Regions from separate parts of the Cryobacterium sp. PAMC25264 genome, predicted to be linked through region 1. Evidence: predicted binding sites of a transcription regulator. Region 1 holds the regulator's gene; the other holds the start of a gene.

The links. The regulator HspR, encoded in region 1, represses chaperone genes until heat shock. The targets are predictions, from matches to a motif close to AAGTTGAGTCNNNNNGACTCAACTT.
Region 2: a site for HspR is predicted at 1,271-1,295, ahead of KY500_RS11350 (Hsp20/alpha crystallin family protein). Genes of this name have one in related genera too.

What each region holds. Positions count from the first base shown of each region.
Region 1 covers NZ_CP080383.1:3,277,874-3,293,039, reverse strand. The annotation lists gene dnaK (molecular chaperone DnaK) at 81-1,946, shown strand; gene KY500_RS15340 (nucleotide exchange factor GrpE) at 1,946-2,632, shown strand; gene KY500_RS15335 (DnaJ C-terminal domain-containing protein) at 2,625-3,638, shown strand; gene KY500_RS15330 (heat shock protein transcriptional repressor HspR) at 3,648-4,061, shown strand; gene KY500_RS15325 (helix-turn-helix domain-containing protein) at 4,170-5,018, opposite strand; gene KY500_RS15320 (SDR family NAD(P)-dependent oxidoreductase) at 5,120-5,800, shown strand; gene KY500_RS15315 (LysR family transcriptional regulator) at 5,949-6,884, shown strand; gene KY500_RS15310 (putative quinol monooxygenase) at 6,899-7,201, opposite strand; gene KY500_RS15305 (aldo/keto reductase) at 7,301-8,161, opposite strand; gene KY500_RS15300 (NAD-dependent epimerase/dehydratase family protein) at 8,222-9,223, opposite strand; gene KY500_RS15295 (aldo/keto reductase) at 9,220-10,191, opposite strand; gene KY500_RS15290 (hypothetical protein) at 10,308-11,291, opposite strand; gene KY500_RS15285 (carbohydrate kinase) at 11,452-12,384, opposite strand; gene KY500_RS15280 (dihydrofolate reductase family protein) at 12,476-13,039, opposite strand; gene KY500_RS15275 (carboxylesterase/lipase family protein) at 13,256-14,794, shown strand; gene KY500_RS15270 (hypothetical protein) at 15,011-15,166, shown strand, end outside.
Region 2 covers NZ_CP080383.1:2,455,242-2,470,407, forward strand. The annotation lists gene KY500_RS11340 (phosphatase PAP2 family protein) at 1-798, opposite strand, end outside; gene KY500_RS11345 (hypothetical protein) at 916-1,143, shown strand; gene KY500_RS11350 (Hsp20/alpha crystallin family protein) at 1,355-1,807, shown strand; gene KY500_RS11355 (phosphodiesterase) at 1,976-2,914, shown strand; gene KY500_RS11360 (stealth family protein) at 2,844-4,559, opposite strand; gene KY500_RS11365 (thioredoxin domain-containing protein) at 4,955-6,835, opposite strand; gene KY500_RS11370 (hypothetical protein) at 7,193-7,903, shown strand; gene pnuC (nicotinamide riboside transporter PnuC) at 7,998-8,696, opposite strand; gene msuE (FMN reductase) at 8,748-9,329, opposite strand; gene KY500_RS11385 (aldo/keto reductase) at 9,588-10,421, opposite strand; gene KY500_RS11390 (ABC transporter permease) at 10,740-11,567, opposite strand; gene KY500_RS11395 (ABC transporter ATP-binding protein) at 11,564-12,538, opposite strand; gene KY500_RS11400 (transcriptional regulator) at 12,535-12,831, opposite strand; gene KY500_RS11405 (hypothetical protein) at 12,834-13,493, opposite strand; gene hrpA (ATP-dependent RNA helicase HrpA) at 13,580-15,166, shown strand, end outside.

The DNA of each region.
Region 1 (15,166 bases):
CCGGTGCCACACTTGAGTCAGCAACACTCAAGTCTTAGAAATACGCCTTGAACCCCATCTTTTGAAGGAGATACTCTCACATGGCTCGTGCAGTCGGCATTGACCTCGGAACCACTAACTCGGTGGTGGCCGTTCTCGAGGGTGGAGAACCCACCGTCATCGCAAACGCTGAAGGTTTCCGCACCACCCCTTCGGTGGTCGCATTCACCAAGGACGGCGAGGTACTCGTCGGTGAGACCGCCAAGCGCCAGGCAGTCACCAACGTTGACCGCACCATTTCGTCGGTCAAGCGCCACGTCGGCACCAACTGGACCGTCGGCATCGACGACAAGAAGTACACCCCGCAGGAGATCTCCGCCCGCATCCTGGCCAAGCTCAAGCGCGACGCCGAGCAGTACCTGGGCGACAAGGTGACGGATGCCGTCATCACCGTTCCCGCCTACTTCAACGACGCCGAGCGTCAGGCCACGAAGGAAGCCGGCGAGATCGCCGGCCTCAACGTGCTGCGCATCATCAACGAGCCCACCGCGGCCGCCCTGGCCTACGGCCTGGACCGCGGTAAGGAAGACGAGCTCATCCTGGTCTTCGACCTCGGTGGCGGAACCTTCGACGTGTCCCTCCTCGAAGTGGGCAAGGACGACGAGTTCTCCACCATCCAGGTGCGTTCGACCGCCGGTGACAACCGCCTCGGCGGCGACGACTGGGACCAGCGCATCGTGGACCACCTGATCAAGAAGTTCAAGGAAACCACCGGCGTCGACGTCTCCAAGGACAAGATCGCCAAGCAGCGCCTCAAGGAAGCCGCGGAGCAGGCCAAGAAGGAACTGTCCTCGAGCATGTCCACCAGCATCCAGCTGCCCTACCTCTCCCTCACGGAGAACGGCCCGGCCAACCTCGACGAGACGCTCACCCGCGCCCAGTTCGAGAAGATGACCGAGGACCTGCTCGACCGCACCAAGAAGCCGTTCCAGGACGTCATCCGTGAGGCCGGCGTTAAGGTCGAAGACATCGCGCACGTCGTTCTCGTCGGTGGCTCCACCCGTATGCCCGCCGTGTACGAGCTCGTCAAGGCCGAGACCGGTGGCAAGGACCCGAACAAGGGTGTCAACCCCGACGAGGTCGTCGCCGTCGGCGCCGCGCTGCAGGCCGGCGTGCTGAAGGGCGAGCGCAAGGACGTTCTGCTCATCGACGTCACCCCGCTGAGCCTCGGCATCGAGACCAAGGGCGGCATCATGACGCGCCTCATCGAGCGCAACACGGCCATCCCCACCAAGCGCAGTGAGACCTTCACCACGGCCGATGACAACCAGCCGTCCGTGGCCATCCAGGTCTTCCAGGGCGAGCGCGAGTTCACCCGCGACAACAAGAACCTGGGCACCTTCGAGCTCACCGGCATTGCGCCGGCGCCGCGCGGCGTCCCGCAGGTGGAGGTCACCTTCGACCTCGACGCCAACGGCATCGTGCACGTGTCCGCCAAGGACAAGGGCACCGGCAAGGAGCAGTCGATGACCATCACCGGCGGCACGGCGCTCGGCAAGGAAGACATCGAGCGCATGGTTCGTGAGGGTGAAGAGCACGCGGCAGAGGACAAGCGCCGCCGCGAGGCCGCCGAGACCCGCAACACGGCCGAGCAGCTCGCCTACTCGATCGAGAAGCTGATCAAGGAGAACGACGACAAGCTTCCCGAGGAGGTCAAGACCGAGGTGCAGGGCGACGTCGACGCTCTCAAGTCGGCTCTCGCCGGTGACGACGACGACGCGGTGAAGACCGCGTTCGACAAGCTCAACGAGAGCCAGGGCAAGCTCGGCGAGGCCATCTACGCCTCCAGCCAGGCGGATGCCGCGTCCGGCGCGTCCGAGAACGCTGAGCCCGCCGACGCCGGCAAGACCGACGAAGACGTTGTCGACGCCGAGGTTGTCGACGACGAGGACGAAGCGAAGAAGTAATGGGCGACTCCAAGCGCCCGGACGAGAACCGTCCCGAAGAAGAATCCGCCTCTGCTGCGGGAGCGCCCGAATCGGGCGCCCCCGCGGCGGGCGGGTCCTATGCCGCAACGGACGCGGAGGCCGAGCTGGCCGCCGCGGTCGGCGCGACCGAGGCATCCGAGGTGAAGCAGGGCGAAACCCCTGACGCCGCGAGTGCCGAGGGCATCGAAGAGGACGAGTTGACCGTGCAGGACATCCTGGATGCGGCCACCCTCGAAGCCAACGACCCCTCGAACGAGCACCTCGCCGACCTCAAGCGGGTCACCGCCGAGTACGCGAACTACCGCAAGCGCACCGAGGCGAACCGCGAGATCGAGCGCGAGCGCGTCACCGGAGAGGTCGTCAAGGTGTTGCTGCCGGTGCTCGACGACCTGTACCGGGCGGAGAAGCACGGCGACCTCGAGGGCGACACCGCCTTCGCGACCATCGCCGCGAAGCTGCGCGCCAGCACCGAGCGCATCGGCCTCAAGCCGTACGGTTCGGTCGGCGACGTCTTCGATCCCACCGTGCACGAGGCCATCTTCCAGCAGCCCAGCCCGGACGTCGAGGTGGAAACCGTCGGCGATGTCGTCGAGACCGGCTACTACCTCGGTTCCTCGCTCCTGCGGGCAGCCAAGGTCGTCGTGCAGGTACCGAGCGATGGCTAGCCAGGACTGGTTCGACAAGGACTTCTACAAGGTTCTCGGGGTCTCGAAAGACGTCTCCGCCGCCGACCTGAAGAAGGCGTACCGCAAGCTCGCGCGGAAGTACCACCCCGACTCCAACCCGGGTAACCCCGCAGCGGAGGCGAAGTTCAAGGAGATCAGCGAGGCCCACTCGGTGATCGGCGACCCTGAACAGCGCAAGGAGTACGACGCCGTGCGTGCCATGGGCGGTGGAGCTCGCTTCACCGCCCCTGGCCAGGGCGGCCAGCAGGGTGGGTTCGACGACGTCTTCGGCGGCATGTTCGGCGGGGGAGCCCGGCAACAGGGCTACTCCTATGAGCAGGCCGGATTCGACGACATCCTCGGTGGCATGTTCGGCCGTGGCGGACAGGGCGCCGGCGCTGCCGGCGGCCGGTTCGGCACGCCGAGCGGCGGCTACCGTGGTTTCGGCGGCCCCAGTAAGGGCCGCGACGTCATCGCGTCCACCACGGTCGACTTCATCACGGCCACCCACGGCGATCAGATCACCCTGCAGACGCAGGAGGGCCGGCCGATCAAGGTCAAGATCCCCGCGGGCGTTGCCGACGGCCAGAAGATCAAGCTGCGCGGGCAGGGGCAACCCAGCCCGGATGGCGGCGAGCCCGGCGACATCGTGCTCACCGTGACCGTGCGCAAGCATCCGGTCTTCGAGCGCGAGGGTCTCAACCTGCGCGTGAACGTGCCGGTGACCTTCGTCGAAGCCGCTCTGGGCGCCACCATCGAGGTGCCCACCCTGGGCGGACCCCCGGTGAAGCTGCGCGTGGCACCCGGCACCCCCAGCGGCCGCGTTCTCCGCGTCAAGGGCCGCGGTGTTGTCACCCAGAAGGGCACCGGCGACTTGCTCGCCGTGGTGCAGGTGGCCGTGCCGTCACACCTGTCGAAGGACGCCGAGGAGAAACTCCTCGCCTTCAACGAGGCCCTGCCCAAGGAGAACCCGCGCGACGAGCTCATCGCCCGGGCCAAGGGGTAATGAACGTCGATGGATGAGAACACCCGGGTCTTCGTGATCAGTACCGCCGCAGAGCTTGCCGGGATGCACCCGCAAACCCTGCGGCAATACGACCGCCTGGGCCTCGTCAGCCCCGACCGCACGCCGGGCCGCTCGCGCCGCTATTCCATGCGCGACGTGGCCCGGCTGCGGGAGATCGCCGACCTGGGTGCAGAGGGCGTGAGCCTGGAGGGCATCCGCCGCATTCTCGCGCTCGAGGACACCGTGCGCTCACTGCAAAACCGCGTCGGCAACCTCGAAGCTGCCCTGGCCGATGAACTGCTCAACCGGCCGGGCCGCCGGGTCTTCGCGGCCGGTTCAGCCGGTGAGGTCATCTCGATGCGCGCGGGAACCCGCACCCGCCGCTCCAACCAGATCGTGATCTGGCGCCCCCTCGACAGGTAGCCCCTCCCGATCCCGCGAACTGTGAGTTAAGCACCTCCCGGGGGTGTTTTGGGTGCTTTTCTCACGGTTCGTGGTCGGGTGGGCGCGCTCGCTTCGCGGCCCATCCGCTTACCCGCTCAGCGGGGCTGTGGTGAGCGATTGCAGGCCGGTGACCCGTAGTAGGTCGAGTTTCTGCTCGTCTACGCTGCCGGGAACGACGGTGTAGACGACGATGCGCAGGTCGCCGCCGGGAACCGTCAGCACGTCGCAGTCGACGCTGATCGGGCCGACCGCTGTGCGGGTCACGGTCTTCCGGCTCGAGCGATGCTCGGCCACCCGCGCCTCGCCCCAGCGGTGTTCAAACTCGTCCGACGCGGCGCGCAGCCGGGCCACCAGCTGCGCCAGAGCGCCGTCGTGCGGGTACCGGCCCACCGCCGTGCGCAGGTCAGCGGCGAGGTCGCTGGCGAAGTCCTCTTCGTGTTGGGCGTCGAACTCGACTCCCTCGTGGCCCCACATGAAATGCCGCCAGACCAGATTGCGTTCGATACCCACGTAACGCGACGGATCACCGGTCAGCGCTGCCCAGAGCGGATTCCACAGCAGGATGTCGTGCGACGCGGTGAACACGGCCATCGGCACGTCCCCGAGCCTGTCGATGATCCGTTGCACACCGGCGGTCACGTGCTGAGGAACGGTTCCGCGGGCAGGCGGCGCGACGCCGGCGACTCTGAAGAGGTGATCGCGTTCGGTCGGGGTCACGCGCAGGGCGAGGGCCAGGGCACCCAGCATCTGCGGGCTGGGATTGACTGCCCGGCCCTGCTCCAGTCGCACTATGTAGTCCACGCTCACGCCGGCAAGGGCGGCGAGCTCTTCGCGGCGGAGCCCGGTGGTTCGCCGGCCCGCGCCGGACGGTAACCCGACATCCGCCGGCCGCACCCGGTCGCGCCACGCTCGCAGTACCTCGGCGAATTCACTCATGGCCCCATTCTGCCCGCGGCCGGGTGATTCATCGTGGTACTCGCAGTCCCACCGTCGAGTGGGGCCTGGGAGAAACCCGGTGCGGGCAAGAGCATTGACCTATGACACTCACACTCATCACCGGGGCAAACAAAAGCCTCGGCCTCGAAACCGCCCGCCGCCTCGTCGAGGCCGGTCACACCGTCTACGCCGGCATGCGAGACCTCGCGAACGGGGATGCCGCCCGCGACCTGGGCGCCCACCCCGTTCAGCTGGACGTTACCGACCAGGCGAGCGTCGACGCCCTGTTCGCCTCCCTGCCCGACCTGGACGTGCTGGTCAACAACGCCGGCATCCTGGGCACTTCCTTCGGTGTCGACGACCTCACGACCGAGAAGATGGCCGACGTGTTCGACACGAACGTGCTGGGGATCGTGCGCGTCACCCAGGCCGCGCTGCCCGCGCTCCGCCGCTCGGCGCATCCGGTGATCGTTAATGTCGCGTCGGGAGTCGGGTGGCCGCGTTTTCTCTCCACCGAGGGACATGACGAGTTCCCGGTGCCCGCCATCCCGTACGCGGCCTCAAAGGCCGCCGTCATCGCGCTCACCGTGCAGTATGCGAAGAACCTGCCCTCCTTCCGTATCAACGTGAGCGACCCCGGGTACACCGCTACGGACTTCAATAACCACGGTGGGCACCAAACCGTCACCGAGGGCACGGATGCGACGGTGGCGCTAGCCCTCGTGAGCCCGTCCGGCCCCACCGGCGAGTTCCATAACAGAGCCGGTCGCATCGACTACTGAGGCCCTCTCCAGGCCCGCGAACTGTGAGTTAAGCACCTCCCGGGGGCGTTTTTGGGTGCTTTTCTCACGGTTCGCGGATGGGGTGGGCCCGCGTGGGGTCAGAGCGGGAGGTTCTGAGCAGAGAGGGACTCAGTCATAGACTTGCACAATGGAATTGCGCCAGCTTGAGCACTTCGTGACGGTCGCCGACGAACGTCACTTCACCCGGGCAGCCGAGCTGCTGCACATCTCCCAGTCGGGGCTCTCCGCGTCCATTCGGGCGCTCGAGATCGAGCTGGGCACCTCGCTGTTCATCCGCAGCACCCGTCGGGTCGAGCTCACGGCCGCCGGCCAGGCCCTGCTGGCGGATGCGCTGCGCACGCTCGCGAGTGCCGCCGCGGCCCAGAACGCTGTCGCCGCGGTGCGCGGCCTGATGCGCGGCCGCCTCACCGTGGGCGCCGAGCCGTGCCTGGGCTCCGTGGACCTGCCCGCCGAGCTCGCCCGCTTCCGTACCTCCAACCAAGGTGTGGAGGTGCGGCTGCGTCAGGTGGGCTCCGTTGAGCTCATCGAGGGAGTGGCAAGTGGCACGACCGACGTGGCCCTGGTTGTGGTCACCGGGGACACCCCGCCCGGGGTGCGCCTGCACCCGTTGAGCAGCCAGAAGATGGTGGTGCTCTGCCACCCCGATCACCCCGTTGCGTCCCTCGCCGAGGTGGACCTGGAGACCCTCCGGGCCGAGCCGTTGGTCGGCTTCCAGGCTGGCTGGGGCGCGCACATGCTCGCCCGGCGCGCGTTCGCCGCGGCCGGCTTCGAGTACCGGGCGGCGCTGGAGGTCAACGACGTGCATCCGCTGCTCGACCTGGTGGGCTACAACCTCGGCGTGGCCATCGTGCCCACGAGCTTCGCGCAGAAGCGGCCCGACGACCTCGTGGCCGTGCCGCTGCCGGCCAGCGTTCCCGAGTGGACCGTGGCCGTCGCGGTGGCCGACGAGCCGAGCCCGGCCGCGTCGGCGTTCCTCGAGCAACTGCTCGAAGACGTCGCCGCCGCGCGGACCGGTGCCGAGGTTCTCGGTGCAGCAGGCGACCGGGTGGGCACGGCGGCCTGAGCCAACGGCTGGGGCTAAAGGCCCAGCGGGATCCGCTCGGAGAAGACCGTCTTCACGGGCGGGGCCGCGAGGATCTCGCCGAGCCGGCTGACGCCTTCCGGGGTGGTGCGCCACTCGGCGTAGGCGGCGTGGTCGGCCGCGGTGGCCCAGGACTCGACCACCATCACGTGTGTCGGGTCGGCGTCGTCGACGATCACCTCGAGTCCCTCGTTGCCGGGCCAGGCGCGGGTGGCGGTGAGGGTCTCGGTGAGCACCGCCGCGGCGCGATCGAGCGCGTTCGGGTCGAGCTGCAGGGCGAGGTGAACGGTGGCGGTCATGGGTGCTCCAGTTTCGGTTGTACTGACAGACAACACGGCGGCCGGGAGAGAATTCCCGGCCGCCGTGTTGGTCGTGCGGTGAGAGCGCGAGGATGCGGCTCAGGCGGCGTTGAGCGCGGCCAGTTCCTCGGCCGACAGGGTGAGGTCGGTTGCCTGGGCCGAATCGCGGATGCTCTCCGGCCGGCTCGCCCCCGGGATGGGGATCACCCGGGGGGAAGCGGCCAGGTGCCAGGCCAGCGTGACGACCTGCGGGCTCACGCCGCGGGCATCCGCTACCTGCTGGAACGGCGCGAACCGGGTGCCCAGGTCGGCGGCCGACTTGATCCCGCCCAGCGGGCTCCAGGACAGGAACGCCACACCGAGTTCGGTGCACAGATCGAGCTCGGGCTGGCTGCTGCGGAACGCCGGCGAGTACTGGTTCTGCACGCTGGCGAGCCGGCCGCCGAGGATCTCGTAGGCCTCGCGGATCTGCTCCGGGGTGGCGTTGGAGATGCCGGCCAGACGGATGACACCCTCGTCGAGCAGGTCGCGGATGGCGCCGATGGAGTCCGCGTAGGGCACAGCGGGGTCGGGCCGGTGGTGGTGGTACAGGTCGATGGCGTCGCCGCCGAGCCGCTGCAGGGACGCCTTCGCGGCCTCCTTGAGGTACTCGGGACGGCCGTCGACGTACCAGCTGCCGTCGCCGGGGCGCAGGTGTCCGCCCTTGGTGGCCACGACAACCTGGGAGGTGTCGCCGCCCCAGGAAGCGAGGGCCTTCGCGATGAGCGACTCGTTGTGGCCGACCTCATCGGCGTGCAGGTGGTACGCATCCGCCGTGTCGATCAAGGTCACGCCCTCCTCGAGGGCGGCGTGGATGGTGGCGATGGAGCGGGCCTCATCTGGCCGGCCCTCGATCGACATGGGCATGCCGCCCAGGCCGATGGAGCTGACGGTGCGGTCGCCGAGCTGGCGGGTCTTCATAGGGTGTCCAATCTGGGGGAACGGATGCTCAGGCAGCGTCGGCCCGAGCGGTCACTGAGTCTAGGAACGGGTGGAGTGCGTCGCGGCGAGCCTGTCGAGGGTGGCGTTCAGGTCGGCGTCCACCACCTGCTGCTCCGGATGCGCGTCGTACCAGGCGATCGCCTCGCGGAAGCCGAGGGCGACGGGGGTGGTGCAGACGAAGTCGGGCACGAGCGCCTTCACCTTGGTGTTGTCGAAGATCACCGAGTGCGAGCGGTCGCCCAGCAGCGGCCCGCTCCACTCCGGGTTCTCGGCGGCCATGGTGTCGCTGGCCACGTGCACGATCTCGGGCGCGGGGGCGCCGGCGGCGCGCGCATACTCCGCGTAGAGGGCATCCCACGGCAGGTACTCGTCCGAGGTGATCGTGAAGCTGTCGCCCATCGCCTGCGAGCGGCCGAACAGGCCGACCAGGGCCTTGGCGAAGTCGGTGCTGTGCGTGAGCGTCCAGAGCGAGGTGCCGTCGCCGTGCACCACCACCGGCTGCCCGGTGCGCATCCGGTGGATGTCGGTCCAGCCGTTCAGCAGCGTGATCTGGGTGCGGTCGTAGGTGTGCGACGGGCGGATGATCGTGACCGGGAAACCCTGATCGCGGTAGGCGTCCAGCAGCACGTCTTCGCAGGCGATCTTGTCGCGGGAGTACTGCCAGAAGGGGTTCTGCAGCGGTGTGGACTCCCGGATCGGTAGGGCGGCCGGCGGCTTCTGATACGCCGAGGCCGAGCTGATGAAGACGTACTGGCCGCATCGATCGGTGAACTGGTCGATGTCGGCCCGCACGTGCTCGGGGGTGAACGCGACGAAGTCCACGACCACGTCGAAGTGGCGCTCGCCGAGGGCGGCCCGCACTGCGGCGGCATCCCGCACGTCCGCGGTCAGCAGCTCGGCGGCGGCGGGCACGGCCCGCAGGTCGGACTGGCCCCGGTTGAGCACGGTGAGCCGGTTCCCACGGGCCACGGCCAGCTCCGCGGCGGCGGCGCTGATGACGCCGCTGCCGCCGATGAATAGAACGGTCAGTGCGACGCTCACCAGGCGTAGTCTTCCGGCGCGGTCTTGTAACCGGGGAAGATCTCATCGAGCCGGGTCAGCGCGGCCTGGTCGAGCTTCACGTCCACGGCGCGCAGGCCGGCCTCGAGCTGGTCCATGGTGCGCGGGCCGATGATCGGTGCGGTCACGGCCTTCTGGTGCATCAGCCAGGCCAGGCCGAGATCGCCGGGCTCGGTGCCGAGTTCGGCGGCGAAGTCCTCGTAGGCGCCGATGGCGTCCCGGTTCTTCTCGAGCTTCTCCGCGTTGGCACCAGAGGCCCGACGGCTGCCGTCGCGCTCTTTGCGCAGCACCCCGCCGAGCAGGCCGCCTTCCAGCGGCGACCAGGGCAGGATGCCCATTCCGTTGGCCTGCGCCGCCGGGATGACCTCACGTTCGATGTCGCGCTTGAGCAGGTTGTACAGCGACTGCTCGCTGACCAGCCCGGTGAAATTGCGCTTGCGGGCCTCGGCCTGAGCGGTGGCGATGTGCCAGCCGGCGAAGTTGCTGCTGCCGGCGTAGAGGATCTTGCCCTGTGCCACGGCGGTTTCCATGGCCTGCCAGATCTCGTCCCAGGGGGTGTCCCGGTCCACGTGGTGGAACTGGAACAGGTCGATGTGGTCGGTCTGCAGCCGCTTCAGGCTCTCATCGAGCGAACGGCGGATGTTGAGCGCCGACAGTTTGCCGTCGTTGGGACGGTCGGACATGGTGCCGTAGACCTTCGTGGCCAGCACGGTGTCCTCGCGGCGCGCGCCGCCCTGCGCGAACCACCGGCCGAGGATGCTCTCGGTGGCGCCGCGGCCCAGCTTGGAGCCGTAGACGTTGGCGGTGTCGAAGAAGTTGATGCCCGCCGCGCGGGCGGCGTCCATGATGCCGAACGAGGTGGGCTCGTCGGTCTCCGGTCCGAAGTTCATGGTGCCCAGGCAGAGACGCGAGACCGACAGGCCGGAACGGCCGAGGTGTGTGTATTCCATACCCTCAGGCTGCTCCTCGCGCCGCGTCGCTGTCCAACAGGAGAACCGGATGCCATCCAGCAGTCCGGCTTCTCAATCGGACGAATCGGGCACGACGTGGTGCGGGGGTGGGCCGGTCAGTCGGTGTCGAGGCTGCCCGATCGCGGGTGTTCGGCGGGGTGTGCGGTGGGGTGTGCGGTGGGTTGGCGGGTGGCCGTGACCGCGAGCAGGTCCAGCGACAGCCGCGGGTCCAGCCGCAGCGGCAGGTCGACGACCGACCGAATCTCCCAGCGCACGTGCAGGTTGCCGATCGAAAGCGACGGGGCCGGCAGCCCGACGGGCGTCTCGACCGCGAAGGGCAGGTCCACCACGGTGCCGGGGGCCAGGGGCCCCGCGGGAGCCAGCGCGACGGCGGCCATCACCGCCTCGGAGTGCCGGTATCCCTCGGATGCGCTCGCGTCCGGGTTCGCGTCCTGGCCGGGCCCGCCCCAGACCTCCTCGCAGCGCACGAGATGCACCCGTACGCCCCGGGTGGCGATGGCGTCGTGGGCACGGAGACGCAGGACCCCGGTGAGTGGGGTGCCGGGTTCGAGCACGCGGGAGGAGAGCGCGATGAACTCGAGGGCGACGTGGCCCAAGTTCTTTCCGACCGGCGGGTGGCCGATGTCGGCGGCGCTGGTCTGGCCCCAGGACTGCACGTCGATGAGGCGCTCGCGCTTGATGATCTGCCCGCCGGCGGCCCGAAGCACGCACCGCACGGACCAGCCCACGTCGATGAGGTCGCCGCGCACGGAGGCCGGGCCGTCGCTGGGGATGTTGAGCCTGCCGGTGAGCACCCGAGACTGGCCGGCCGGGATCGCGCCGGGCGCCGGCACCGAGATCGTCGCGAGCACCTCGGTGTTGCGTTCCCGGGCGGGGAAGACGCCGCCGTAGATGTTGCCGCGGCCGTAGGTGTAGTTGACCTTGCGGATCAGCGAGATCTCGGCGTGGTCGATCATCGCGGAGCGGAGCGCGGTGATCCGGATTGTGACCCCCAGCGAATTGCCTTCGATCACCACACCATCCGTGGGGGTGAGTTCGACCGAGACTTGCACCGCGGTGTCGGTTGTTGTGACCGCCATGTCGCACCAGACTTCCTGTGTCCCGCTGTCAGAGACCCGCCACGAGCAGAGACCCGTAAGACTGGGACAACGTACGCACAGTAAAGCCAGGCTTCGCCCCACGTTCAAGGGGATTGACTTGCCCGGTACGGTCTGCTGCGGAAGTCCGGTGGCAGTCCGGTCAGCGTGCCGCGAGCTCCGCCACTGTGGGCGGGTTCGCGCCGGCGCGTGAGACCGTGACCGCGGCGCTGGCCAGGGCGGTCTGGCCCAGCTGGCCGAGGTCGCTGGCACCCAGCGCGTTCTGCAGCACGGCCTCGGTGGCCCCGCCGGCGAGAATCGCGTAGAGCAGGCCCGACATGAACGAGTCACCCGCACCGATAGTGTCGATCACGGCCACCGGATGCGCCGCCAGCTCGGCCGTGGCCCCGCCGGCGCGTAGCATCGCCCCGTCGCCGCCGCGGGTGATGGCGACCAGGGCCACCCCCGCCGCCACGTAGTCCCGCGTGATCTGGTCCAGGTCGCGGCCCGGGTACAGCCACGCGGCATCCTCGTCGCTCATCTTCACCACGTGGGCGGCGGCGGCCAGCTCCTCGACGGCCCGCATCACCTCGTCGCGGCTGCCCATGATGCCCGGCCGCACATTGGGGTCGTAGCTGAGCAGGGTGCCGGCCGGGGCGCTCGTGAACGCGCTGAGCACCGCCCGGGAGCCGGGCTGCAGGATCGCGGCGATCGAACCGGTGTGGATGAGGGTATACGGAGCCGGCAGCGCCACCTCCGGCAGTTCCCAGCGCAGGTCGAAGTCGTACGTGGCGGCACCGGTGGCGTCGAGGATGGCGGTGGCGCTGGAGGTGGCGCTCGCCGTGACCGACCCGGGCAGTAGGTCGACGCCGGCGGCGCGCAGGTGCTCGGCGATGAGGTCGCCGAACGCGTCGGCGCCGATCTGGGTGACCAGGGTGGTGGGCACGCCCAGCCGGCCGAGCCCGTACGCCACGTTCATCGGACTGCCGCCGGCGTGGCTCACCGGCTCGGCGCCGGGCCGCCGCACGATGTCGATCAGGGCCTCCCCGATCACGAGGGCGCGGGTGGTGGCGGGGAGCGAACGGTCAGGCGTCATCGGCTGGTCCTGTCGGTGGTCTGCGGGGCGGTGCTGTGTGCGGGGCCGGGACGCCGGGGCTTCGGCGGGAGCCCCAGGATAGCGCCCGGCGCTACCGGCGCACCCGGTAGCCGAGGTACACCACGCCGTTGCGGAAGGTGTAGTCGTCCTTCAACTCGAGCGACAGCGACAGATGGTCGGGCAGGAACCTCGTGCCACCGCCCACCACCACGGGCGACACGAACAGCTGCACCTCGTCGACCAGCCCCGCCGCGAACGCCTGCGCGGCCAGGTTCGAACCGCCCACCGACAGGTTGCCGGATGCGGTGCGTTTGAGCTCCCGCACCTCCTCAGGGTCGAAGCTGCGCTCGATCCGGGTGCGTCGGCTGGACGCCTCGGCCAGAGTGCTGGAGTAGACGATCTTGTCGGCGGCCTGCCAGATCGCGGTGTAGTCGCGCATCACGGCGGGCTGGTCGTCGTCGTTGAGGTGCATGCTCTCCCACGCCACCATCACCTCGTACAGCCGCCGCCCGTAGAGGTAGGTGCCGACCGACCGCTCCAGGTCGTTGACGAAGGTGTGCACCTCCTCGCTGGGCACGCTCCAGTCGAAGTTGCCCGACTCGTCGGCCACGTAGCCGTCGAGTGAGGTGATGCCCGTGCAGATCAGAACGCCCATGCGTGTGCTCCTCCCGCGGTGATGCCGACCCCGGTGAGGTGCTCACCGCGGCGTGGCGCATCCATTCTGCTCGCCGTGCCCCCGCTGAGGCCAGCCCCGTCTGGTTTCGGGGACCTACTCATGAATGGCGTGCCTGCCTCGGGTAATCTGGTCGCCTTCGCACAGCACAGCACAGCACAGCACAGCACACTCCACTCCTCCGCAGGAAGGCCACCGATGGACACCGTCGACGTCAGCACCACAGCCGGGGTCGTCCGCGGCCGCCGGAGGCCCGGCTCCGCGGCCTTCCTCGGTATCCCGTACGCGGCCGCGCCGGTGGGCGAGCTGCGCTTCGCGGCTCCCGTGCCGCATCCGCCGTGGTCGGGCGTGCTGGATGCGGGCAGCCCCGGCGCCACCCCGCAGCGCATCGACGGCGGCGACACCACCCTGGTGCCCGAGCCCAGCTTCCCCGGTGAGTCCACGCTGAACGTGAGCGTGTTCACGCCCGACCCGGCCCCTGCGCCGGCCGGTGCCGGGCTGCCGGTGCTGGTCTACATCCACGGCGGCGGCTACACCTCCGGATCGGCCGCTAGCCCGTGGTACGACGGGGCGGGTTTCAACCGGCACGGTGTGGTCACCGTGAACGTGTCGTACCGGCTCGGCTTCGACGGCTTCGGCTGGATCGAGGATGCGCCGCTGAACCGGGGCGTGCTCGACTGGCTGCTGGCGCTCGAGTGGGTGCGCGACAACATCCGCTTCTTCGGCGGCGACCCGGCCCGGGTCACCATCGCGGGGCAGTCCGCCGGCGGCGGTGCGGTGCTCACCCTGCTCGGCTCGCCGCGGGCGCAGCCGCTGTTCGCCCGGGCGATCAGCATCTCCGGGGTGGCCACCCATCTCACCGCGGACCGGGCCGAGCAGACCGGTCGGCGCGTCGCCGAGCTGGCCGGGGTGGCGCCGACGCGGGCAGGTCTCGGAGCGCTGACCGAACACCAGATCCTGGCCCAGCAGCCACTGGCCACGGCGTTGCCCGCCGGCAGCCCGGCCGGGCCGCTCGGCGAGATCGCGAACACCCTCGTCGGCGGGCTGCCATTCGGGCCGGTGATCGACGGGGACCTCGTGCCGCTGGCCACCCTCGATGCCGTGCGCGCCGGGATCGGCGCCGACAAGCCGCTGATGCTGGGCAGCACCGACCACGAGTTCAACTTCGCCATGAACGACCTCACCGACGAGCTCGCCGGGGAGGACGCCGCCGAGATGCTCGCCCGGCTCGGCGTCCCCGCCACGGCCGCGAGCGCCTACACCGCGGCGCACGACCAGCGCGGCACCGCCGACCTCCTCGGCCAGTTCGCCTCCGACCGCGCCATCCGCGGCGTGATGCTGCGGGTCGCCGAGGCGAGGGCCGCTTCGGCCGCAGCCGGGGCCGCCCCCACCTGGCTCTGGGCGTTCGCCTGGCGCTCGCCCACGCTCGGCGGGGCGCTGCACTGCCTCGACCTGCCGTTCTTCTTCGACGCGCTCGACGCCCCACGGGTCCAGGTGCTCACCGGCCCCGCGCCGTCGCAGCGCCTGGCCGACGAGGTGCACGGTTCCGCGGTGGCGTTCATCGGCGGCGAAGACCCCGCCTGGCCGGCCTGGACCGCCGGCGAGCCCGTTGGCGCCCAGCCGGTGATCCGCTACGACAGCGTTCCGGCCGGCCCCACGGCCCCGCCCAAGGCCGTCACCGAGGTCACGACCGTGGCCGCCACGTACGCCGGCGCCTCCCTGGCCTTCGCCGACTGACCCGCCGTCTCTCGCGGGTCGAGCGGGTCCCGGTTTCGACAGGCTCAACCCCGTTGGTTCTGGCGCAACTGTTCCCCGCGCGGACTTCTGCACCCGGTGCGCCGGGTGCAGAAGTCCGCATCGGGACCAGTTGGTCGATGGTGCGGGGGAGGGAACGGGGGCCAGCGATGTTCGGCGATCCTGGAGTAGCGTCGGCTTCAGACGATGGGGGTTCGGATGGCAGGCAGGACGCGGATGCACCTGCTGATCACGGCAGCCCTCGTGCTGGGAGTGGTGGGGATCGCCGTGGTCGCAGTGCCGCTGCTGCTGGCCTCGGCCGAAGCTGGCGCCGCCGACGCCCCCACACCCGGAGCTTCCGCCACACCGGTTGTT
Region 2 (15,166 bases), 820 kb from region 1:
CAGGGCGAAACCCACGGCCACGATGGCGGTGACCGCGCCGAGGTAGGCGGCCGGGGCGGCCGAGGTGCCGAACGCACCGGTCGCGCCGATCCCCACGGCCACGGCGGTGACGATCGCCGCCAACACGGCGATCCAGGTTTGCAGGCGCAGGCCCACCCGCGCGGGGGTGGGGGTGCGGGCGCCGCGTTGGCGGCCGCCGGACCGGGTGAGCACGGCGCCGCCGACGCAGCCCCAGAACGACACCACGAGGAGGGCGGCGATCACATCGCTGGGCCGGTGCCACAGGCTGACCAGGGTGGAAACCCCCGCCGCCACGGCGAAGGCCGCGCCGATGGTGCCCGCCAGCCACCGGGTGTGCGGGCTGGCCACGAGGAACACCACGAGCGCGGAGGCAGCAGCCACCGTCGTATGCCCGGACGGGAATGAGTTGGACACATACCCCTCCACGCCGAGATCCGGCCGGGTAAGGACGATGTTCTTGAGAAGCTGGGTGGTGATCACCGCGGCCGTGGCGCTACCGACGGCCACGAGCAAGGGGAACCAGGCGCGTCGGACGGCGGCGATGGCGAGGCTCACGATCGCACCGACACCGACCATGACGGACGGGATGAGGTCGAGCAGGCTGAGGGTGACCGTGGTTCCCGTCGTGCCGTCCTCGGCTCCGTTGAACGCCAGCTGGTCGACGGCCTGGCCGGTCTCGTCACGGACGAAGAACAGGTACAGCGCGAGGAATGCGACGGCGCAGAGCACGGCGGCGCTCACGTATCGAGCAGGGGTGAGGCGGGAGGGCGAAGACACCCTCTACTGTCCCACGCGAGCATGGGTGAACCGTGATAGGGCGGTGCACAAGTAGTGAATGCGCCGTCATCCCAGCCACCCCCTTGACAGGGGATGCCGACGGCGTAGCGTCGGAATATGTTCAGTAAGAAGACGAAGCAGGGGCGCGCCGACCGCGCGGCCGTGCGGCGTCGAGAGCCCGACGACCCCCGCGACCGCGGCGGCTTCCCCGGGCTGGAAGGCGACTTCGAATCGGAGCGCCGGCGCGCAGAGACCGCCAGCAACAAGCACGGCGAACCGTACGAGCACGGGGAGGGCGAGACCCCGGTGCTGCCGTCCACGACGCCCGGCCTCACCCACCCCTGACCGCTAGGCGGTGGCATTCTCCCGGAGCGCATCCGGTGGTTCACCGTGCCCGCGGGCGCGGCTGAGACTTCGCTGGAAGCGCCCGTGCACGGGTTGCGAGGCGGTCATTCGCGACAAATAATAGTTGTAGTTGAGTCGACTCGACTCAAGTTTGAAACCCCCGGCCGGACCAGCAGGTCCGCGCCGACGTATCGAGGAAAGTGAGTTGAACATGGCCATGAATTACGATCCCTTCCGCGAACTGGATCGCGTCGCCGGTGCCCTGATGGATGTGCGCGGCCCGCGGGTGATGCCCATGGACCTGTACCGGTCCGGTGACGTGTATGTACTGGATGCCGACATGCCCGGCATCGATCCCGGCTCCGTCGACATCGATGTGGACGGGCAGCTGCTCACCATCCGGGGCGAGCGCACCCTGGCCAGCCACGACAACGTGAAGTGGCTCACCCGGGAGCGCACCGCCGGGTCGTTCCTGCGCCAGTTGAACCTGGGGCAGGGCATCGACCTCGACAACATCAGCGCGAAGTACGCCAACGGCGTGCTGTCGGTGACCATCCCGGTGAGCGAGGCGGCCAAGCCTCGCAAGATCGAGGTGAGCACCGAGAACGCCGACCGGCCGGAGACCCTGACGGTGAAGGAAGGCGAGAAGCACCTGAAGAAGTAAGCCGCCGGACACGCCCGGTGGAGCCATGGGCCCGGAGGGAATTCCCTCCGGGTCCTGTCTTTTCGCGTGTTGTACACGCTATGTTCATATTTCTCTGATCGACTGAATTTGTAGCATCCGCAGCGCAATCCCCGTAAAGTGCCTAAGTACCAAACGAATGGAAGCTCCGTGAGCATTCGAACGGCCGAATACCCCAGGCCGGATTATTTCCTTCTCCACCTCAGCGACACGCACCTGCTCGCAGACGGCAACCGTCTGTATGGCAGCGTAGACAGTGCCGCACACGTTCAACGGTTGTTTGCGGGTGTGGAGGCGTCGGGCAGCAAGCCGGATGCCATCATCATCACCGGCGATCTGGCCGACAAAGGCGAACCCCATGCCTATGCGCAACTGCGCGGCATCGTGGAGCCCGCGGCCGAACGACTCGGCGCCAAGGTGCTCTGGGTGATGGGCAACCACGACAACCGGGCGAACTTCCGCACCGAGTTGCTCGGCCAGGAGCCCAGCCTCGCGCCGATCGACCACGTCGACTACGTCGGCGGGCTGCGCATCATCACCTTCGACACCACGGTTCCGGGCAGCCACTACGGCGAGATCTCCGAGCGCCAGCTCGAGTGGCTCAGCGAACAGCTCAGCTTCCCGGCGCCGGACGGCACCATCCTCGCCATGCACCACCCGCCCGTGCCGAGCATGCTCGACCTGTCGGTGTCGGTGGAGCTGCGCGACCAGGCCAGCCTCGCGCAGGTGCTGCGCGGCACGGATGTGCGCAGCATCCTGGCCGGGCACCTGCACTACTCGTCCACCGCGACCTTCGCCGGCATCCCCGTGTCGGTGGCCTCGGCCACCTGCTACACGCAGGACCTCAACGTTCCCGTCGGCGGCACCCGGGGCCGCGACGGCGCCCGGGCGTTCAACCTCGTGCACGTCTACGCCGACACCGTGCTCCACTCGGTGGTGCCGCTGGGCGAGTACGAAGCGCTCGACTACATCGACCCGGCCGAAAGCGCCCGGCGGCTGGCGGCATCCGGCATCGAGATCATGCCTGCTGGGTCTCTGCCCGCGTACCGCGAGCCGCCAATGACCAGGCCGATCCCGGTTCTGCGCTGACGTCGCCCGCCATCGCGGCGGAGCCGGTGCCGAGCACGCTCTCGATAAGAGTGTCCTCGCCGTGCTGGCTCTCCGCGATGACACTCTCGCGCTCCCACGGCGCCACGATCGGGAAGTAGCGTTCGAGGAAGTCGGTGACGGCCTCGGTGCGCACCTCGTCGGAGATCTCGGGGAAGCTGCCATCGTTGAGGCAGAACATGTCCTGATCGCGACGCTTGAGCAGCTTGCTCATCTGGCGCAGGGCCAGCTTGAGGGTGGTCTCCACGTAGAGCGAGCGCGCCTGGGTCTGCTCCACCGCCCGGCCGGTGGCCAGGGCGTAGTAGTGGTACAGCGAGTTCGTCACCGAGATGTCGGTGGCAGAGCGGAACCGGCTCTTCATGGTGCGGGTGAAGTCGTCGGGGAACTCCGCCTCCATCTCCTGCATGACGCTCTTGCGCAGCGGCGCGGCAGTGTGCTCCAGGTGCCGGGTGGTGACCTTGCCGAACTTCTCGCGCAGCAGCGCCCGGTTCACCCGGGCGGCGTTCTCGAACCCGCTGCGGGTGGGGTCGTTCTCGCCCAGGCCGATGCGGGTGGGAGCCTCGATGAACTTGGTGATACCGCCGGGCGAGAAGAACAGCTCCGGACCGATCGGCCGGCCGAAGAACATGTCGTCGTTGGAGTAGAGGAAGTGCTCCGCGAGCCCGGGGATGTGATGCAGCTGGCTCTCCACGGCGTGAGAGTTGTGCGTGGGGAGCCCGCTGGTGTCGGGAAAGAAGTCTTCGCTATTCATGATGGTCACCCGCGGGTGCTCCACCAGCCACTCGGGAGCGGGCGAATCGGTGGCAATGAAGATACGCCGCACCCACGGTGCGAACATGTACACGCTGCGCAGGGCGTATTTGAGCTCGTCGATCTGCCGGAACCGGGCATCCGAGTCGTCACCCTCGCCCACCACGTACGACGCCATGCGTGCGGCGCGAGCCTTCTGGAAGTCGGTGGACGACCCGTCGACCCAGGAGAAGACCAGATCGATGTCGAAGCTGATGTCGCTGACGAGGTCGTCGAACATGTTCTGCAGGGTGCGCCAGCTGCGGCCGAACAGCTCGACCGTGGTCTCCCGCGCCTCGGAGCGAGGCAGGCGCTTCCGCATCAGCACGTTCTCCACGGGGGCGATGATCTCGTCCTCGCCGAAGGTCCAGAGTTCGAGCTGGAAGGCGGTCTCGGCGCCGTAGCGGAGCCGGCCGATGGGTTCGATGCGCGGCTGGTAGGCGCGGAAGACATCGGACTTGCGCAGTTGGGCCAGGGCCCCGTCGGCGAGCAGCCCGGCCCGGGCCTCGTCGTTGTCGAGCGGCTTGATATAGAACGGGGTGTCGGAGAAAGCGTTGCTCAGGATCTTGCTGATCTGCTTGCGTCGTTTGCGGTTGACCGCGATGACCGGGCGGTCGTGGTCGCCGCGCACGAGCAGGTACTCGATGCCGGCGGCGTCGAGGGCGGCGCTCAGGGCGAGCAGGTCGATGACCATGGACTCGTGCGGGGTGAAGTGCCCGTTGATGAGGGCGATTTCGCCCTTCCGTACGACGACGTCGTCGCGGTCGAAGCGGCGGGTGCGCTCGTCGAGCGACAGCAGAACGGGTTCGGGTTCGTTGCTCAGAGAGAGGATGGGCATGGACGCGGTGTCCGGAGCCGGTTCGTCGAAGGGTGCCGGCAGGGCCTCGGAGAAGCCGCTGCCTGAGGCGTTGCGAGCGTGTCGTGCGGAATCGGTGCGGTCAAAGCGAGCCATGGTCCTCCTTGGAGCAATAGCGTGGAACGGGGAACAGCTGCAGTCGGGCTGCGATTCAGATGCGGTGATTCGTAACAGGTTGTCGAGAGGAATCCGTTGGGCGGGCATCCATGCGCCAGGCCCCGGAATGTGCGCCCGGGTTTCCCGGGCATCCCCCGCACCGCACCAGACCGGGTATGAAGCCCGCTGGGAACAGTGTCGTAAGACCTAGTGTACGTCGTGCGCGCCGTCCTCTCGCGACCCGCGCCGGGCCGGGGTTCCGGGCGGCCCGACGAGGCCGGTCAGACCAGGTCTGCAGTCTCCGTGACGGGCAGCCGGCAGACGAAATCCCGGCACTGGTAGGCGGTGGGCACGCCGTCGCGGACACCACGGTGGGCGAACAGGTCGAAGCCTGCCGCCGCCCAGTCGCGCCCCTGCTCCTCGGTGACCACGGCCACGAGGCCGCTCCGACGCCGGGCCGCGTCGACCAGGCCGCCGGGCGAGGTGGCGCCGACCGGGGTCGCGCCGGTCGCAGTGGCGCCGGCCGCCGGACTGTCCGGGGTCACCACGACGAGTTGCCGCACGGACGAGGTGAGCGCGTCGACCAGGCGCAGGGCGGCACCGAATGCGAGCGGGTTGAGACTGCCCGACCCCACCAGGCGCACCATCGCCGCTGTTGCGGCCTGCCGGTATCGGGCCGCCCCGGTGAGCACGTACAGCCGCCAGGCCGCGGCCGCGATGGCACTGAGCCCGGACGGGTAGGCGCCCTCGGAGGGGTCGGTCGCCAAGTCGAGGCCGTGACCGGTGAGCACCGGGTCGGCGCCCTCCGGCGCGACAAAGACCACCGACGTGAGGTCGGGCAGGGTGCGGTCCACGAGTTCGCGCGCCGCGACCGCGTAGCGCACCTCGCCGGTGGCCGTCGCGAGGTCGAGCAGACCGGCCGCGAACATGCCGTAGTCCTCGAGCGTGGCCACGGCACTCGAGAGCCGGCCGTCGATGGATGCGCGCACCAGTGCGCCGTCCTCCCGGCGGTGCAGCTCCAGCAGCCGGTCCGCCGCCCGGCGGGCCAGGGTGAGAGCGGTGTCGTCGTCCCAGGCCGCTCCGGCGAGCGCGAGCGCGCCGATCGCGAGGCCGTTCCAGCCGGTGAGCATCTTGGTGTCGAGGGCCGGCGGCACCTGCTCGTGCCGGCTGTCCTCGTCGAGGGCGTAGTAGCCGCCCTCCACGCGCACGCCGTCCACCGTGCTCTCCGAGTCCTGGGCGCTGGCGAATCCGCCGTCGGGCAGCTGCAGTACCTCGCCGAGGAACCGCACCAGCCCCTCGCTCACCAGCCGGGCCCACGCTTCGCCGGTGAACATCCACGCCCGGGTGTACAGCTCGAGCAGCTGGGCGTTGTCGTAGAGCATCCGTTCGTAGTGCGGCTCGCTCCAGTCCCGGTTGACGGCGTAGCGGAAGAACCCGCCTTCGACGGAGTCGCGGAGGGGGGTGGCGCCCAGCCGCTTGAGGGTGCGCAGGGCCAGGTCGCGCCCGTCGGCACGGTCGAGCAGCAGCGCCAGGGTGGGCGAGGCCGGAAACTTGGGGGCGCCGCCGAAGCCGCCGTAGACCGGGTCCTCGGCGGTGGCGAGCAGGTCGACGCTCTCGGCGAGCCGGTCCTGGCCGGGCAGCTCCCCCCCGCCCGGGTCCGGCGCCGCCTGGGCGAGGGCGTCTGCCAGTCCTGCGGCGCTGTCCTCCACGGCGTCGCGGCGGGTGGTCCAGGCATCCGTCACGGCGGCGAGCACCTCGCGAAAGGCCGGGTGCCCGGGCATCGGCGCGGGCGGCGAATAGGTGCCGGCGTAGAACGGCCGGCCGGCCGGGGTGACGAACACGTTCAACGGCCAACCGAGGTTCTGGGTGAAAGCTCCCGCGGCCGCGAGGTAGCTGGCGTCCACATCGGGGTGCTCCTCGCGGTCTACCTTGATGCTCACGAAGTTCTCGTTGAGATAGGCGGCGATCACAGGATCGCTGAAGCTCTCGCGGGCCATGACGTGGCACCAGTGGCAGGTGGAGTAGCCGATGCTCACGAGCACCGGCACATCGCGGGCGCGCGCCTCGTCGAACGCGGCCGCGCTCCAGGGTTGCCAGTCCACCGGATTCTCGGCGTGCGAACGAAGATATGGGCTGATGGCGTCGGCGAGGCGGTTCGTCATCCCTCCATTGTGACTCGGCCGCCTCCGCGCCCGCTGGTCGTGCAGCGATTCATGCGGTGTTCGCGGCTGCAGGCCGTTCCGCGCCGCTGCCCGCAGGTGCCGCCCCACCCGCGAGTTGCCGCATATCGCCCCCTCAAAACGGCCGAAGGGGCACTCTGCCGCAACTGGGTGCTGCGTGCGCGCGGATTCGTGCCGTCGGAAACCGGGTCGCACGAGAGGCTTGCCGCGCCGGATTGCTGCTGTGAGACTTGAGGGAGAAAGGGGCGCGATGAAGATCTGGGCACGGGTTCCGGGCAGAGGCGCGAATTCCCGTGCGTTCTCGCGGCGCGGCAGCCCTGATCGGATCGAGTGCCGGCCATGATGACCCTCGCCGAAGCCGCGGCCCTGCTCGAGGTCGCGGTCGATGCGCATCCCGAGCAGGTTGAACGCGCGTACCGCTACCAAGCGCAGCAGTCACACCCGGACCGGATGACCTCAGCCAGCCCGGCAGAGCTGGCCGCCGCCGCCGCTCGGTTCGACAGGTTCACCCAGGCGCGCGCACTGCTGCGCAAGGCCGACGCCGAACGGATGCGCCCCTCCCCCGCCGACGCGCAAGCGGGGCGCCCCGCGGCTTCAGGCGCATCCGCCGCACCGGGCCGAAACTCGGCCGACGGCTCCGCCTGGGCCGATCCGAACTGGGCGGCCGACGAGCCCTACGAACCTGCACCGCCTGCCGGACCGTGGCTGTTCTGGGTGTGGACGGGCCTGTTCGGGCTCGCCGCCGCGATCTCGTACCTCGGCGGGCCGCTGCCGCAATCGGCGGCCGACCTGTGGCTGCGGGTGGTGCCGCTCGGGCTGGCCAGCGTGGCCTTCGCCCGCACCGGCCGGCCGGTGTTCCTCGGAGGAATCCTGGTGTTCGGGGCCGCGACGGCTGTGCTCACGGTGCTGTTCGCGTCGTTCGGTCCGCTCGTGACGCTGCAGCTGCTCATCGCACCGGTGCTGGGGCTCGTCGCGCTGGGCCGGCCCAAGCAGCTGCGCCGCCGTTTCGGCCCGGTCTCGACTGCGCCCCCACCGCGCCCGGTCGGCTGAGCGACTGAGCGACTGAGCGGCTGAGCGACTGAGCGGCTGAGCGACTGAGCGACTGAGCGACTGAGCGACTGAGGGCAGCGCGAGACCGCCGTGGTCAGAGCGGCGCAACCTCGAGAAGGAGTTGCCGGCGGCGTTGCACCCGGGTCCAGATCACGAAACCGGTGATGGTGAACGCGCCGTAGAACAGGTAGAGCACGGCCGAGGCGTAGTAGCCGGCACTGATCAAGAGCGGCACCCCGACGATGTCGACCGCCACCCAGATCAGCCAGAATTCGGTCCAGCCGCGGGCCATTCCGTAGGTGGCTAGCAGCGACCCGGTGAAGATCCAGGCATCCGCCCACACCGGTTCGAACGACCCGAGGGCCCGGAAGATCGGCGTGAGCACGAGGGTACCGGCGACCAGGCCCACACCCAGGCCTATGCGCGCCCGGGCGCCGGCCCAGTGCGGGGCGACGGCGGCCGTGCCGGTGGAGCGGCTGCGCGACCATTGCACCCAGCCGTAGACCGACACCACGATGAACATGACCTGCCGGCCGGCCTGGCCGAGCAGGTTCACCGGATTGGGGGTGCCGAACACGGCGCCGAGGAACACCGTGAAGAGCAGCGCGTTGCCGACAATGCCCACGGGCCAGGCCCAGAGCTTGCGGCGCATGCCGCCGACGGCGCTGGCGATGCCGAAGACGTTGCCGATGATCTCCCGCCAGAGGATGGTCTGGGTGCCGATGTGGAGCTGGGCGTCGAACAGCCAGGTGATCAGGGACACAGCACAACTTCTCTCTCGGATGGTTCGCATCCGTGCACGTCCCAATGTAAGCCGCTGAGGCGGGTGGCTATTCCCCGCGCGTCACCAGACGATCGCGGCAGAGTCGGCGGAGAGCACGGCGGGCAGGCTGGCCCGCACCAGCGGCAGGCCTCGGCGGATGGCCTGGTCGATGCGCTCACTCAGCTCGGTGTTGGTCACCTCGTAGTTGGTGAAATCGGCGTCCTTGGCGTAGACGCCGATCGGCAGGGTGAGCGCCTGGAAGAAGCTGAACAGCGGCCGGAACTGGTGCTCGAGGATGAGCGCATGCCGGTCGCTGCCGCCGGTTGCGGCCAGCAGAACGGGCTTGTCGACGAGCGAGTACTGGTCGACGAAGTCGAAGACGTGCTTGAACAGGCCCGTGAACGAGGCCCGATACACCGGCGACGCCACGATGAGCAGGTCGGCACCCTCGATACGCACGAGGTCGGCTTCGGCCGCGGCGGAGAGCTCGTCACGGCGCAGCGCCCCGGAGAACTCGCGGCCCACCTGGCTGAGCTCGATCAGGTGCACGTCGATCGACAACTCGCGCTCCAGCGCGGCAACGATCGCCCGCACCAGCGCGGTGGTCTTGGAGGGCGCGTGCAGGCTGCCGGAGACGGCGACGACGTTCAGGGTGTACGACATGCTTCGACGCTAAGTGCCCGCCGCGGATGCCGCCACCCGCACCGACACACGGCGTAAGACGGCGGATGCTGCCGGCGCCGCCGCATCCGCCGCCCACGCCGCTCGCACGCCAGTCGAGTTGCCACATTGTGCCCTCTCGCGCCGCCCCAATGGGCATCATCTGGCAAGTCAATTGGCGCGGTCGCCGTGACTTGCCAGAAACGGCCCCTTCCGAAGCACGGAAGGGGCCGTTAGTGGCAAGTCACGAGCCGGGTGGGGCTAGTTGACGTCGTTGGGGTGCGAGCCGACCCGGCCGCCCCGCTCGAGGGCCGTGATGGTGGCCAGCTCGGTGTGGCTGAGCTCGAAGTCGAAGACGTCGAAGTTCTCGATCATGCGCTCACGGCGGTTGGACTTGGGGAAGACGATGTTGCCGCTCTGCAGGTGCCAGCGGATGATGACCTGCGCCGGGGTCTTGCCGTGTGCCTCGGCCGCGGCGGTGACCACGCCCTCCTCGAGCAGCGGGTACTTGCCCTGGCCAAGTGGGCCCCAGGCCTCGATGTGGATGCCGTTGGCGCGGGCGAACGCGGTGAGCTCGGCCTGCTGGAGCGCAGGGTGCAGCTCGATCTGGTTGACCGCGGGCACGACATCCGTTTCACTGAGCAGGCGCTCCAGCTGCGGCACCAGGAAGTTCGACACACCGATGGAGCGGGCGCGGCCGGACTCGCGGATCTTCTCGAGGGCCTTCCAGCTCTCGACGAACTTGTCGTTCGCGGGAGCGGGCCAGTGGATGAGGTAGAGGTCGACGTAATCCAGGCCGAGCTTCTCCAGGCTCGCGTCGAAGGCATCCAGCGCCGACTGGGTGCCCTGCTTGTCGTTCCAGAGCTTCGTGGTGATGAACAGCTCGGAGCGGTCGATGTTGGAGGAGGCCAGTGCCTGACCCACGCCCTCCTCGTTGCCGTAGATGGCCGCTGTGTCGATGTGGCGGTAGCCCACCTCGAGCGCGTCGGTGACGATGCGGGTGGTCTCGGTCGGGTCGACCTTGAAGACCCCGAAACCGAGCTGCGGGATGGTGTGGCCGTCGTTCAGGGTGATGAGGGGTACAGAATTCGTCATCCAACGAGCCTACGGAGCGCGCGGCCGGGGCGCACGTCACGCACGCCGACAGCGTAATCCGCGGCTTTGTAGGCGTCGCCACCACACGCTGGCCGAGGCCCGATGTCTGTCTCGACGGCGCCACCACACGCTGGCCGAGCTTGTCGAGCTGTGGGGGCGCTTCGCGCCCGGGTGGTCGGCGGAAGCGCACTTCCTTAGGAGACCCCGTGACCGTGCCTACGTTCCGAGGGCGGCTCACGAGGTCTACTTCGACAGGCTCAGCACGGCGTCGACAAGCTCGACCGACGAGACAGGCGCGGCCTCGTAGACCGCGTCGACCTAGTGGTAGCGGCGGCCCTCGTCGCGGCGGAAGAGCAGCAGGGCCAGGGCGAAGGTCGCCGCGGTCCAGACCAGGATGCCCACCCATACCCACGGCTCCAGCTCGCCGCCCTGCACGGCCCAGATCACGAACTCGCGGGCCTGCCGCGACGGCAGGAACTTGGACAGCGTGTCGAGCCAGTCCGCGAAGAGGTACGGCGGCAGGAACAGCCCGCCTGCGAACGCCAGGCCAAACATGACGATCTGCACCACGGCGATGGCGGCCTTGGACGACATCGAGTAGCCGATCGAGATGCCGATGAACATGAACGGCAGCGCCGAGATGCCCAACGCCACGATCCCCGCGAGAATGCCCAGGGCGGATGCCTCGGCGGCCGTGAACAATGCCCCGATCGCGATCACGGGGAGGATCGAGACCAGGCCCATCAGCCCGGTGGAGCAGATCTGCCCCAGCACCCGGGAGATGCCCGGCACCGGCAGGGTGCGCAGGTAGGGGTCCCACGGCTGCTCCCGGTTGGCCGAGATGTTCAGGCCGAAGCTGAACAGCGAGTTCGACATCAGCGCGAAGACGCTCAGCGCGATCACCGCCTGGGTGGCGAACTCCGGATTGTCGGCGACGGTGCGCTGCGGCACCACGAAAAACAGCAGCGACAGCCCGGGAAACACCAACGACCCGATCAGGGCGGCCGGGATGCGGAAGGTCTCGACGAGGATGATCCGGGCGTGCACGAGTGTGAGGGCCAGGATGCCCGTCCGCCCGCCGAGAACCGGGCCGCGGCCGCCGGTGCCGGGCGCGGTGCCGGCCGGGGTGGGGGTGAGAGTACTCATCGGTTCATCTCCTTCTGGGCGGAGCGCACAGCGGGGTCGTGATCGTGAATTGCCTCCGTGGCGGGCCGGGCTGGCTGCCCGGTGGCGGCATCCGTCGCCCCGGTAAGGGTGAGGAACGCCTCTTCGAGGGTGGCGCCGCGCACGGTGAGGTCGGTGAAGGGGATGCCGGAGCGCACCAGCTCCACGATCAACCGGTCGCTGTCGTTGGCGTAGAACGTGGTGCTGCCGTTGTCGCTGAGGTCACGGCCCACCACGCCGGGCAGTCCACTCACCCGGTCGGGCTGGTCGGTCACCAGGCGTACCTGGCGGAGCGAGACCTGGTTGATGACCGCGGTGACGGTGTCATCGGCGATCACCCGGCCGTGCCCCATCACGACCACGCGTTCGGCGAGCGCCTCGATCTCCTCGAGGTAGTGGCTGGTCACGACCACGGTGGCGCCGCGGTCGTGCTGCCGGCGCACGGCGTCCCACAGGGTGCGGCGGGCATCCACGTCGAGCCCGGTGGTGGGTTCGTCGAGCAGCACCAACCGCGGCTGGCCCACGAACGCGAGCGCCACACTGAGCCGACGCTTCTGGCCACCCGACAGAGCGCCGGTCTGGCGTTTGAGCAGGTCCCCCAGGCCGAACTCCTCGGCCACGGCCGCGGTGCTCAGCGGCTCCTCGAAGTGCCGACCGACGAAGTCGATGACCTCGCCCACCCGCAGTGTCGGCGGCAGCGCGGTCTCCTGAGGGGTGCCACCGAGCTTCTGGCGCATCCGGTAGTCGCCGGGCGAGCCGCCGAACAGCGTGACGGTGCCGGAGCTGGGCTTGCGCAGCCCCTGCAGCATCGTGAGCACGGTGGACTTGCCCGCGCCGTTGGGCCCGAGCAGTCCCAGGATGCTACCGGAGTGGATGTCGAGGGTGACATCGTCGACGGCGAGTACGTCGCCGAAGCGGCGGGTGACGTGATCGAGCCGGGCTAGAACGCTCATGCGGATTCTCCCAACAGCCCGCGCAGGGCTTCTCGGTAGTCTTCGAATGCGCGCCGGCCCGTGCGCGACAGGGCCAGATAGGTGGCCGGGGTGCGGCCTTGGTGCGACTTCACGACGTCGACGTAGCCGGCGTCTTCGAGCTTGCGCAGATGCGTAGACAGGTTGCCGGCGGTCATGCCGAGCAGTTCCTGGAGGCGGGGAAAAGCGATCTGGTCGCCCACCGGCAGCGTCGCCAACGTAGCACTGATCTTCAGCCTGGCAGAGGCGTGGATGACGGGGTCGAGTTCGTCCATCGTCAGCGGTTCGCTCGGCGCCGAATTGTGAGCGTACCGGCGGCGACCAGGAACGCGCCGCCCACTCCGAGGGCAAGAACGAGATCGTTGCCCGGAGACCCGGCGAAGGTTGACGCGGCTCCGACCGTGAGCAGCACGAGGCCGAGCACCAGCTGGGACACGTCCCGCCAGAGGGCCGCGCCGCCGAGGTAGATGGTGCCACACATCAGGGCGTACGCGGCCGGGAAGTAGAGGTTGGCGAGTTCGGGCGAGAGGCCCTGGCTGATCAGGCCGGTGCCGACCATCGCAAATGCCGTGCCGCAGGCCGACCAGGACACCCCGTAGACGGCGCCGGAGAAGGTGGAGGTGCCGCGCACACCGCGGTTGATGCGAATTCCCAAGACGGCCGACGCCACAATCGACACCACCAGCATGATGATGAATACCGGCGTGGCCACGTAGGCCGGAATGGTGAACCACGGATTGCCGTCCACGTCGCCCGACCAGAGGGCCAGGAAACCGACGAACCAGGTGATGCCCCAGATGAAGTACATCCAGATCACCGGTGCCTTCTGGGCGTTCAGCACCTCGCGCTGCTGGCTTTCGAGCAGCGCGAGCATCTCGCGAGGGTCCCCCATTGGCTCGTCGACGTCGGCGCCAGCAGCAGTTCTGTTGTTGTCCATGAGTACTTTGTAACACAAACTACTTTGCGCCACAACGTTTTATCCCGAAGTGGGCTGTGCCCGCGAGGCAATAACATGGAGGGCTAATGATTCCCGTGAACATCACCTTCCCGCCCGAGTTGCCGATCAGCCAGCGCCGCGATGACATCGCGCGCGCCATCCGCGACAACCAGGTCGTGATCGTCGCGGGATCCACCGGGTCGGGCAAGACCACCCAGCTGCCCAAGATCTGCCTGGAGCTGGGGCGCGAGAGCATCGGCCACACCCAGCCGCGCCGGCTCGCGGCGCGCACCATCGCCGAGCGCATCGCCGAAGAACTCGGCCAGGAGGTCGGCGAACTCGTCGGCTACCAGGTGCGCTTCACGGACCGGGTCGGCGCCGACACCCGCATCAAGCTGATGACCGACGGCATCCTGCTGAACGAAATCCACCGCGACCGGATGCTGCGGAAGTACGACACCATCATCATCGACGAGGCCCACGAGCGCAGCCTCAACATCGACTTCCTGCTCGGCTACCTGCAGCAGCTGCTCCCCCAGCGCCCCGACCTCAAGCTCATCATCACGAGCGCCACCATCGACCCGGCCAGCTTCGCCAAGCATTTCGCGGCCGCCGACGGCACCCCGGCACCCATCATCGAAGTCTCCGGCCGCACGTACCCGGTTGAAATCCGCTACCGCCCACTCGTGGCCGAGGCCGCGATCGACGACGACGACGAACTCTCGGATGCCGCGCCCAGCGTGGACAGGGACTACATCGAGGGCATCTCCGCCGCGCTCGACGAGCTCGAGCGGGAGTCCAACGGCGACGTGCTGGTATTCCTTTCCGGCGAGACCGAGATCCGCGACGCCGCCGACGCCCTGCAGGGCAAGTTCGCCGGCGGCGATCGCACCAGTCCCACCGAGGTGCTGCCGCTCTACGGCCGGCTCTCCTCAGCCGACCAGCACAAGGTGTTCCAGCCCTCCACCGTCGCCGGGGTGCGGCGCCGCATCGTGCTGGCCACCAACGTGGCCGAGACCAGCCTCACCGTGCCGGGCATCCGCTACGTCATCGACGCCGGCACCGCCCGCATCAGCCGCTACAGCGTGCGCTCCAAGGTGCAGCGGCTGCCGATCGAGGCCATCGCGCAGGCCTCGGCCAACCAACGCTCGGGCCGCTCCGGCCGCACCAGCGACGGCATCGCCATCCGCCTGTACAGCGAAGAAGACTTCACCCGCCGGCCCGAGTACACCGAGCCGGAAATCCTGCGCACCAACCTGGCCGCGGTCATCCTGCAGATGATCTCGCTGGGCCTCGGCGACATCGCGCAGTTCCCGTTCCTCACCCCGCCGGACTCACGGAATATCAAGGACGGCCTCGACCTGCTCACCGAGCTCGGAGCCGTCAAGGCCGTCGTGGCCCCCACCGGCACACCCACCGAAGACCCGAGCCAGGCCGGCGGCCGGTCCGGGCGTGACGGCGGGCGCGGGCGCGGCGGGCGCGACAACGGAGCACGTGGCGGGCGGATGGCCGTGACGGCTGGCACGCACAGCCTCACCCGGGTGGGCCAGCAGCTGGCCCAGCTGCCCATCGACCCCCGGTTCGGCCGCATGGTGATCGAGTCCAAGGTACAGGGCACCAGCCGCGAGGTGATGGCCATCGTGGCCGGCCTCACCATCCAGGACGTGCGCGAG